4 regions of the Dechloromonas sp. A34 genome follow, and region 1 is predicted to be linked to each of the others. Evidence: predicted binding sites of a transcription regulator. Region 1 holds the regulator's gene; each other region holds the start of a gene.
The links. Region 1 encodes sigma-54, which starts transcription at its own class of promoters, with help from an activator protein. Its sites were predicted from a motif close to TGGCACGCTTNCTGCTNA; they were not measured.
Positions count from the first base shown of each region.

Region 1 (2,199 bases):
TCCGGGCCATCCTCGAACTGCTCAAGTTGCCCGAAGAGGAAGTCAATGACCGCCTCGAGGGTCTGCTCGGCGAACTGCATATCGGCCATGTCCGCCACGTCAACGCCGCCGCACTCTCCGGCGGTGAGCGGCGGCGGGTCGAAATCGCCCGGGCGCTGGCCACCAATCCTCGCTTCATTCTGCTCGACGAACCCTTTGCCGGCGTCGACCCGATCGCCGTCCTGGAAATTCAGAAAATCATCCGCTTCCTCAAGGAGCGCGGTATCGGTGTGCTGATCACTGACCACAACGTCCGCGAGACCCTCGGTATTTGCGACCATGCGTACATTATTAACGCTGGCCGCGTACTCGCCGCTGGACGGCCGAACGAAATCGTGGAGAATGAAAGCGTCCGCAAGGTTTATCTCGGCGAGCATTTCAAGCTCTGACCGTTAAGCAGCGCCCCTATCCCAACCGATGAAACCTGCCCTCCAACTCAAACTATCCCAGCATCTGGCGCTGACCCCCCAGTTGCAGCAGTCGATCAAGCTGCTACAGCTGTCGACGGTGGAAATGCAGCAGGAAATCGAACGCTATCTGCTCGAAAATCCGATGCTGGAGCGCGACGACGACGGTGGCAGCGAGACCTTTACCGCGGCTCAGCAGTTCGACTCGCCGCAGACCAGCGAAGGTGAGCGCGAACAGAAGGTCGAACGCGAAGAGCGCGATGCCCGCGACGACCGTGAAATGGATGTGCCATCAGCCCCCTCCGATGTCGACGACGATCGCTGGAGCTCGGATGCTGGGACCTTTACCGGTGCCGGGCGCGACGAGGACGACGATAGCGATGCCCAGGACATTCATGCCGGCACCATCAGCCTGCGCGATCATCTCGGCTGGCAACTGGGCATGACCCAGCTGACCGAGCGCGATCGTGCCCTGGTCCGCTTCCTGATCGAAGCCCTCGACGATGACGGCTACCTGTCGGCTTCCTTGCTGGAACTTCTTGAAACTCTGCCGCCGGAATACGAGATCGAGCTCGAAGAGCTCGAAATCGCCCTGCATCATATCCAGCACTTCGATCCGACCGGGATTGGCGCGCGCAGCCCGCAGGAATGCCTGGCCCTGCAACTCAAGGCCCTGCAGCCCTGTGCCGAACAGCCGTTGGCCCTGGCCATCGTCGAAAAGCACCTCGAGTTGCTGGCCGCCCGGGATTTCGTCAAGATTCGCCGCCTGACCGGCTGCGACGACGAGGCGCTGCGCGCGGCGCACGCTCTGATCACTCGTCTGAATCCGCGGCCGGGGGCCGGTTTTGCCCAGGTCGAGGCGCGCTACATTACGCCTGACGTCATCGTCAAAAAGCTCAAGAACAAGTGGACGGCCTACATCAATCCGGATGCCTATCCCCGCCTGCGCATCAACCGCCTGTATGCCGAGATACTCTCCCGCCAGCGCCGGGGCAATGGCAACCTGACCGGCCAGTTGCAGGAGGCCCGCTGGTTGATCAAGAACGTCCAGCAGCGCTTCGAGACCATCCACCGCGTAACCCAGGCCATCGTCGATCGCCAGCGCCAGTTTTTCGAGCATGGCGAAGTCGCCATGCGGCCGCTGGTGTTGCGCGAAATCGCCGACATTCTCGGCCTGCATGAATCGACCGTCTCCCGCGTCACCAGCCAGAAATACATGGCGACGCCGCGGGGCATTTTTGAGCTGAAATACTTCTTCGGTAGCCATGTTGCTACCGACACCGGCGGAGCTTGTTCCGCCACCGCCATCCGCGCTCTGATCAAGCAGTTGATCGGAGCCGAGGACGGCAAGAAGCCCTTGTCGGATAGTCAATTATCCGAAATACTAGGCCAGCAGGGAATCGTTGTCGCCCGACGCACGGTAGCCAAATACCGCGAGTCGCTCAACATCCCGCCGGTCAATTTACGCAAGACCCTGTAGAGAGAGGAGAAAACATGAATCTGCAGATCGCTGGTCACCACATCGAAGTTACCCCCGCCTTGCGCGAGTACGTGGAAAACAAGCTGGATCCCGTGGTTCGCCATTTTGACAAGGTAACCGGTGTGAGCGTCGTCCTGTCTGTCGAGAAACTCAAACAGAAGGCCGAAGTTACCGTCCATGTGCCCGGCAAGGACATGCATGTCGAAGAATCCGGCGACGATCTCTATGCCGCCATCGACGCCATGTTCGACAAGCTGGATCGCCAGGTTCTCA
Region 1 is NZ_CP102486.1:4,712,891-4,715,089, reverse strand. It holds gene lptB (LPS export ABC transporter ATP-binding protein) at 1-428, shown strand, start outside; gene NQE15_RS23480 (RNA polymerase factor sigma-54) at 457-1,926, shown strand; gene hpf (ribosome hibernation-promoting factor, HPF/YfiA family) at 1,941-2,199, shown strand, end outside.

Region 2 (2,199 bases), 1.8 Mb from region 1:
CTACCTGCCTCTCGGGGCAGCGGTTGCGATGACGGCCATTCTCGAGCGGGCCGGGATCGACTTCGAGCAGCCCTGGACGCCTGCTCAGCTGCCGAATCAACGCCCGAAATAATTACCCGAAAAGAATTTGGTGCGGTGCACCAAAAAGTGGTTGACATCGATTCTCTGGTGGCTAAAATGGAGTCATGTTGCAGTGCAGCAAAATGCGGCCTGCGAAGATTACCCAACCCCAGGAGAAAACCATCATGTCGATCAAACCCGAAGATTTTGCCAAGTCCGGTGCTAACTTTGCGCTGTTCTTTGCCAACGCCACCTTTGACGGTATCGAGCGTCTGGCTCTGTTGAACCTGGCCGCTGCCCGTTCCGTGTTCGAAGTTTCGCTGTCCAACGTGACCACGCTGCTCGGTGCCAAGGATGTCCAATCCTTCGTCAATCTGCAGAAGACCCTGTCGGCCCCGTCTATCGAGAAAGGCCTTGAGTACTCGCGTAACGTGATCTCCATCGCTGCCGAAACCAAGGACAAGATCGCCAAGGAAGTCGAAGTTCAGGTTGCCGACACCAACGCCAAGGTTTCCGGCATGGTCGAGAAGGCTCTGGCTTCCGCTCCGGCTGGTTCCGAAGTCGCCGTTGCTGCCGTCAAGACCGCAATCAAGACCGCCAATGAAGCCTACGAAGGCCTGAACAAGGCTGCCAAGCAGGCTGCCGAAGTCGCCGAAGCCAGCGTTGCTGCCGCCACCCAGGCTACCCTGAAGGCTGCCAACGTGGCTGCCCCGAAGGCTGCTAAGAAGGCTGCCTGATTCTTTCGCTTTCTTGCAAAAAAGCCGAGGCTGAATGCCTCGGCTTTTTTTATTTGTATGACCCGGTTTGTTTGGTGAGTGCCGGGTTAAGCCTTTTGACGGTAACGTGCAATGCCCAAACCTGCCATGGACATCCCGAGCAGAACGAGCGACCCAGGCTCCGGCACATTTTGAGTACCGGTTTCAAAGGTTGCCGAGATATAGGGGGCGCTTGAATTCAGGTTCTGATCGACCCATGAAAACGTCACGAAATCGGACCCGAAATTCATTGATACGCCAGCCAGGGTGGTCGCAAAAGAAACTCCGGTGATACCTCCCAGGTCCAGGCTGCTCAGCTTCAGTTCGATCAGCTCGCCGCCGCAGGACATTCCGCAAAAATTGTTCAAGGACTGAATGGTGAACGTGAAATCACCGAAGTTGACTTGCTGATTGCCGAAAATGGCACCTTCTGGGCCGTTGCCGACAATGGAGCTAAAACCGGCTCCATAGCTGATTCCAGAATGCAGCAAATCAGTGTTTACTGTGTCGCCGATCAAGCCGGCGTTGGCAGCGCCAGAGATGCCGATCGACAGTAGAAGCGCCAATAGAGACTTTTTCATTTTTTTCCCCCTGAGATAAAACTATTGATTGTGCCAATGATAAGCAATACGTATGCCATTTCGTTTTGCACAGAGCGTGTTGTTTGTTGTTTTTAAAATTTATATATATATCAATATATTGCGTTGCGATTTTGTTGGCTTTGATGTTTTTTTGTCTTATAAACCCAAAAAACTGCAACGGCTCAGGGTAATAGTGTAAAAAAAACCGACACCTACCATTATTCGCCGACCCATTAAAGAGTGACAAATTTGGTGGGTGTGAGGAATTTGGCTACGTCAAACGAGCTGGCGCAAGCTAGTTACGGCTCGGTGCGTTGCTGCTTGGCCATACTGGTGCCAAGACTCGCCGCCCTCTCGGGAGGCGGTTTCCGAAAGGGCAGGTTTCGAGGAGTCGCTTTACTTTCGGCTCGCCCTGACCAGCTTGCCTTTGCCGCCCCGGTTGCCGCGGCAGATATCGAGGCGCTCCCCCTTGAGCTTGCCGGCGACTCCGTCGATGACGGGCAGGATGTCTTCCAGCGCCGTTTTGCCGGGATCGGCATCGATCAGCTTCAGGCCGCGGCCCTTGGGCAGCAGGCGGATTTCCTCGACGCTGAAGACCAGCGCCCGGCCATCCTTGGTGATGCAGGCAATTTCGCCTTCCGGCGCCGGTGCGAAAACGACCGGCAGTTCGTCGTCGGGCAGCGTCATGAAGGCCTTGCCGGCCTTGCCGCGCGACAGGAAGTCGCTGCCCTGGCAGCGGAAACCGTAGCCGCCGCTGGCCGCAACCAGATAGCGGGCGTCGTTCTTGATCGCCATGGCGAGAC
Region 2 is NZ_CP102486.1:2,900,425-2,902,623, forward strand. It holds gene NQE15_RS14515 (NAD-dependent deacylase) at 1-112, shown strand, start outside; gene NQE15_RS14520 (phasin family protein) at 246-797, shown strand; gene NQE15_RS14525 (PEP-CTERM sorting domain-containing protein) at 884-1,396, opposite strand; gene parC (DNA topoisomerase IV subunit A) at 1,793-2,199, opposite strand, start outside.
Region 2: NQE15_RS14525 (PEP-CTERM sorting domain-containing protein) is a predicted target of sigma-54. The motif match lies at 1,437-1,454, and genes of this name have one in related genera.

Region 3 (2,199 bases), 1.5 Mb from region 1:
CCAAGCTTTTCCTGGTAGAACCGATTCGCACGCTCAAGCTCGGTCACGGACAGGGCAACGACTTTGACGTACTTGAGGCCGAGGGGCGGTAACGGATCACGCATGGTATTTCTCCCCGCAATGTAGTGAATCATATCTGCGGGGGTTGACCATCTATAACGACTTAAATTCAGCCGTTTTGCGCGCTGGCGATGGCGCTGGTGCGAACTGATGAGGCGAAGGTTTAGGCCGCGCGGCGCCCGATAGCCGCTGATTCGGGTAGCGGGTGACGCAAGTCGCGATGGAGCAGCATGGCTGGCGCTTCGACTCTGGGGCAAGTACGGATCGGCCCGAGGCAGGTGAAGCCCAGTTGTCGCTCATAGTAGCGGCGATGCCGCGGGTTGATCTCGACGACGGCGTCGCTAGCGTCGAAATGCGTCCGGGCAAAGTTGTAAGCCGTCCGGAAAAGCGATTCCATGAGTTCCGGTGAACTGTAGTCGGGGTCGATGGCCAGCCGCGAGTATTCGCAGATGCTCCGGCTTTTTGCCTGAAGCTCCGCGATCTCTTCCGGATACAGGGCTTCACACAGCAAGCCATTGCCGCCATCACGCGACAAAGTCAGTGTTGCGCCCAGCACATTGTCCAGCCAGGCGGTCAGCGTTACGCGGTGGTCTTCATGTACTGGGGCTGTATGTGGATTGGAGCGATAGCCCCGCCAAGTGTACATGCGTCGCACCAGCAGATCGCTTGCCTGGCGCTCCTGGAAATCCTCCACCCGGCGGATAACGAGATCCGCCGAGCGAAAGAGCACCGCTGGCGACGAGAACGCAGCCCCCGGAATCGGTTTGCTAGATGAATAATGAGGCGAAGCACTAAGCATGTCAGGATTCTATGTTGGCAGGACGCAGCTTTCAACCGGCAACGGCATTCAGGGTGGGAACGAAATCGTTTGCCGAGCGATGTGAGGCACGACTTTCAGCGGAAATGGCGTTGATATCGCCACACAGTTCACCACCTTCATCGATGACGAGCTTCCCGTAGCGTATCTTGCCACTGACTCGACCGGTTGCGTGAATGATTAATTGCGAACGGGCCGTTAATTCGCCCTCGAAGGTGCCGTGAATTTCGGCAATGTCGATACTGACTTTGCCGGCAAATGAGCCCTGATCGGCAATCCGGATGACCCGGCTGTCCATGGTGGCCTCGACGCGCCCTTCGACAACCAGGGTGTCGCAGTCGAGAATTTCTGCGCCTTTCAGCTTGACATCGGGGCCGACGATCAAGCGGGCGCCGAGGACGTTTTCCGTATTGGCCGGCGCCTCCGACTTGACCTCAGCTGGCTTTTCCGCCGCGGCCTCAAGCGCACCCTTGGTCGACAGATCGGGCGTGCTTGGGTTGTTGCCATTCCCAAGAACGGGGCGTACATCCTTGCGGGTAATGACGTCGTTGCGAATAGTCGGGGTCGATTTGCTGAACATGTGGCTTCCTTTTTTGAAGTAGTCGAACGCTGAATTCGCAAAGCTAAAGCGATAACCGAGCCAGAATATATAAATCAAACAAAAACAGATGGTTATATAGATGTCTTGATATCCGGCATGAGTCCATCTGTCTTGTCCGTCGGGGATTGGCGACAAATATTTTTGCAATTGCCGAATTCGTGGATGTATGCTGCTTGCTGGATGTCGCAAATTGGCGACAGTTTCGTTAACTTATTGAATTTATGTAAATAATTTTAGAATCTTGCGGTGAATTTCTGCTGTATCTCGGAGGCATCGCTTTCAGTGCCGCGCGCGCTTACGGTCTACACTCCAACTTTCTTCATATATAACGCGGATGATTCGAGTTTCCTTTCGCCATGGCATGCTCCTGGGCTTCGCCTTGATCGTTCTGCTGCTGGGTGGTGCAGCACTCCGGAGCTGGATGGTCGTTGAGCGCCTGGTCGAGGAAAGTCGGCGCGGCAGTGAACAAGCCATCCACCTGACGGCAGCCATACAGGAACTGGCCGAACGTACGGTCGATATCGAGCGGAGCGCCCGGCAATACCTGGTTCTCGACGATGCCGTATTCCGCCAGCGTTTCGACGAGCATCTGGCCGAGTCACTGGTTCTGGTCGATCGCCTCGATACACTGGCGGCCGAGCCGCTCTCGCCGCTGCTCGGCGGGTGGAAAATGGTGGCGGAAGCCTTGCGCAGCGGATTGGACAAAAAGATCGGCAAGGCC
Region 3 is NZ_CP102486.1:3,232,888-3,235,086, reverse strand. It holds gene NQE15_RS16180 (VOC family protein) at 1-104, opposite strand, end outside; gene NQE15_RS16175 (N-acyl amino acid synthase FeeM domain-containing protein) at 224-859, opposite strand; gene NQE15_RS16170 (bactofilin family protein) at 891-1,457, opposite strand; gene NQE15_RS16165 (HAMP domain-containing sensor histidine kinase) at 1,813-2,199, shown strand, end outside.
Region 3: NQE15_RS16170 (bactofilin family protein) is a predicted target of sigma-54. The motif match lies at 1,503-1,520, and genes of this name have one in related genera.

Region 4 (2,199 bases), 1.6 Mb from region 1:
CTTGGTGCTGCTGCCGCCACCGATTGCCGCGAACAGATCCGCTGAACTGGTTGCTGCCGTATTGTTTACATTGGCCATCATTGCCTCCGGTTAAGTTCAGCCCTGGCCGATCTGCAAGGTTCGCAGCATCATGGTCTTGGCGGTATTCATGACCTCGACGTTGGTCTGGTACGAACGCGAGGCGGAAATCATGTTGGTCATTTCCTCGACCACATTGACATTAGAAAAGGCGACGTAACCTTTTTCGTCGGCCGCCGGATTCTTTGGGTCATAGACCATCCGGGGAGGGGCCGCGTCCTCGACGATCTGCCGGACGCGGACGCCTTTCGACATCTCGCCGGCATTGCCCATCGGCGTCGCCTCAAAGACGACCTGTTTCGAGCGGTACGGCTTGCCGTCGGACGAAACGATGCTGTCCGCGTTGGCCAGGTTGGAAGCCACGGTGTTGAGGCGCATCGACTGCGCCGTCATGGCGCTGGATGAAACCTGGAAGACGTTGAACAGGCTCATTCATGGCTCCTTAGCTATTGGTCGAGGCGAGCGCGCTGCGTACGCCGCGGAACTTATCGCTGATCAGTTGGGTAAGAATCTGGTACTGCATGGCGTTCTCAGTGATCTGGGTCCGCTCGACATCCATGTCCACCGTATTACCATCGACCGCCGACTGGGTTTCCGTCCGGAACTTGAGGATGGCCGGACCGCTGTTGCCACTACCCTGGAGGTGCCCGGCCGAGGTGGTCGCCAGATTGACCTCGCCGACGCCTTTTCGACCACTCATCGCCTGCTGCATGGCGGCCTCGAAGTCGAAATCGCGCGCTTTGAAATGCGGGGTATCGGCATTGGCGATATTGGAGGCCAGCACCTGATGGCGCTGGGTCCGCAGATTCAGGGCCTGGCTTAATACGGAAACGTGCTGTTCAAGGCTTGCCATCATTCGCTCCAAAGATTCGATGGAATAAAAGCACAGTCCATGCCACAGCCAATTGTCTGGGTTTGCCGGCGATTTTCGGCAAACCCAGAGGCTCCGGCTCGGCAAAACTTGCCGGACGAAGCCCCCACGACATTCATCGATCAGGCAAAATAGCCGGATGCTGCCTCGCAATCTCCTGATCATCCTTATCGCCATCCTTGCCGCACCAACCCTGGCGGCCGAAGCGGATATCGTGCTCGACACCGCCGAGCGCTTTGTTCGCCTGCAAACGCAAGGCCTCCCCGGCAAAGTGAAGATCACCATGGGCAGTCTCAATCTCAGCCGACTCCCGGCCTGTTCCGCCCACGAAGCCTATCTGCCACCGGGGGCTCGCCTGAGTGGCAAGACCCATGTCGGCGTCCGCTGCCTCGGGCCGAATATCTGGAATGTCCTGGTGCCGGTACAAATTGCCGTCACCGGCAATTACGTCACGACCGCGCGCGCGCTGTCTGCCGGCCAGTCCGTTCAAGAGACCGATCTGGCAACGCTCTCCGGCGACATGTCCAGCCTGCCAACCGGAGTCGTGACAGACCCGCAGAACGCCATCGGCAAGGTCCTGCGCAATTCACTGGGCGCCGGCCAGCCGCTGCGCAGCGATCAGTTGCTCGCCCCCCTGGTTGTTCGTCAGGGGCAGTCGGTTCGCGTCATCTCGAAAGGTCCGGGATTTGCCGTAAGCGGCGAAGGCAAGGCAATGAACAACGCTGCCGAAGGCCAGATGGCACAAATCCGGCTTAACTCCGGCCAAACCGTCAGCGGTATGGCCCGCGCCGATGGCAGCGTTGAAATATCTTATTAGATTAAAGTTTCTCCCGTTGCAGCCGATAATCAGTTCAAGCCCTAAAGTTTTGAGATGACCATCATGAAGATCGACAGTTCATACAAGCCAACGACCCCGAGCCTGGCCCCCAAGGCGCCCGCCGCCCAGCCAGCCCCGGCCGCGACGACGGCGGAAGCGGTCAGTCTGAGTCAACTGGCCGGCAGCCTGCAGGGGAGCGAGAAACCGCCGATCAACTCGGCGCGCATTCAGGAAATCAAGCAGGCCATTTCGGAAGGTCGCTTCAAGATCAATCCGGAAGCCATCGCTGACCGCCTGATCGAGTCGGCGCGCGACCTGGTGAATATCAGCGGCAATCGCCAAGCCTGATGACGACAGTTGCAGCGATTACCAAGCGGGAAGTTGAACTGATTTCGCGCTTTGTGGCGCTCCTGAAGAACGAGCAAGAAGCGCT
Region 4 is NZ_CP102486.1:1,533,480-1,535,678, reverse strand. It holds gene NQE15_RS07710 (flagellar hook assembly protein FlgD) at 1-78, opposite strand, end outside; gene flgC (flagellar basal body rod protein FlgC) at 97-510, opposite strand; gene flgB (flagellar basal body rod protein FlgB) at 521-931, opposite strand; gene flgA (flagellar basal body P-ring formation chaperone FlgA) at 1,089-1,766, shown strand; gene flgM (flagellar biosynthesis anti-sigma factor FlgM) at 1,821-2,114, shown strand; gene NQE15_RS07685 (flagella synthesis protein FlgN) at 2,114-2,199, shown strand, end outside.
Region 4: flgB (flagellar basal body rod protein FlgB) is a predicted target of sigma-54. The motif match lies at 959-976, and genes of this name have one in related genera.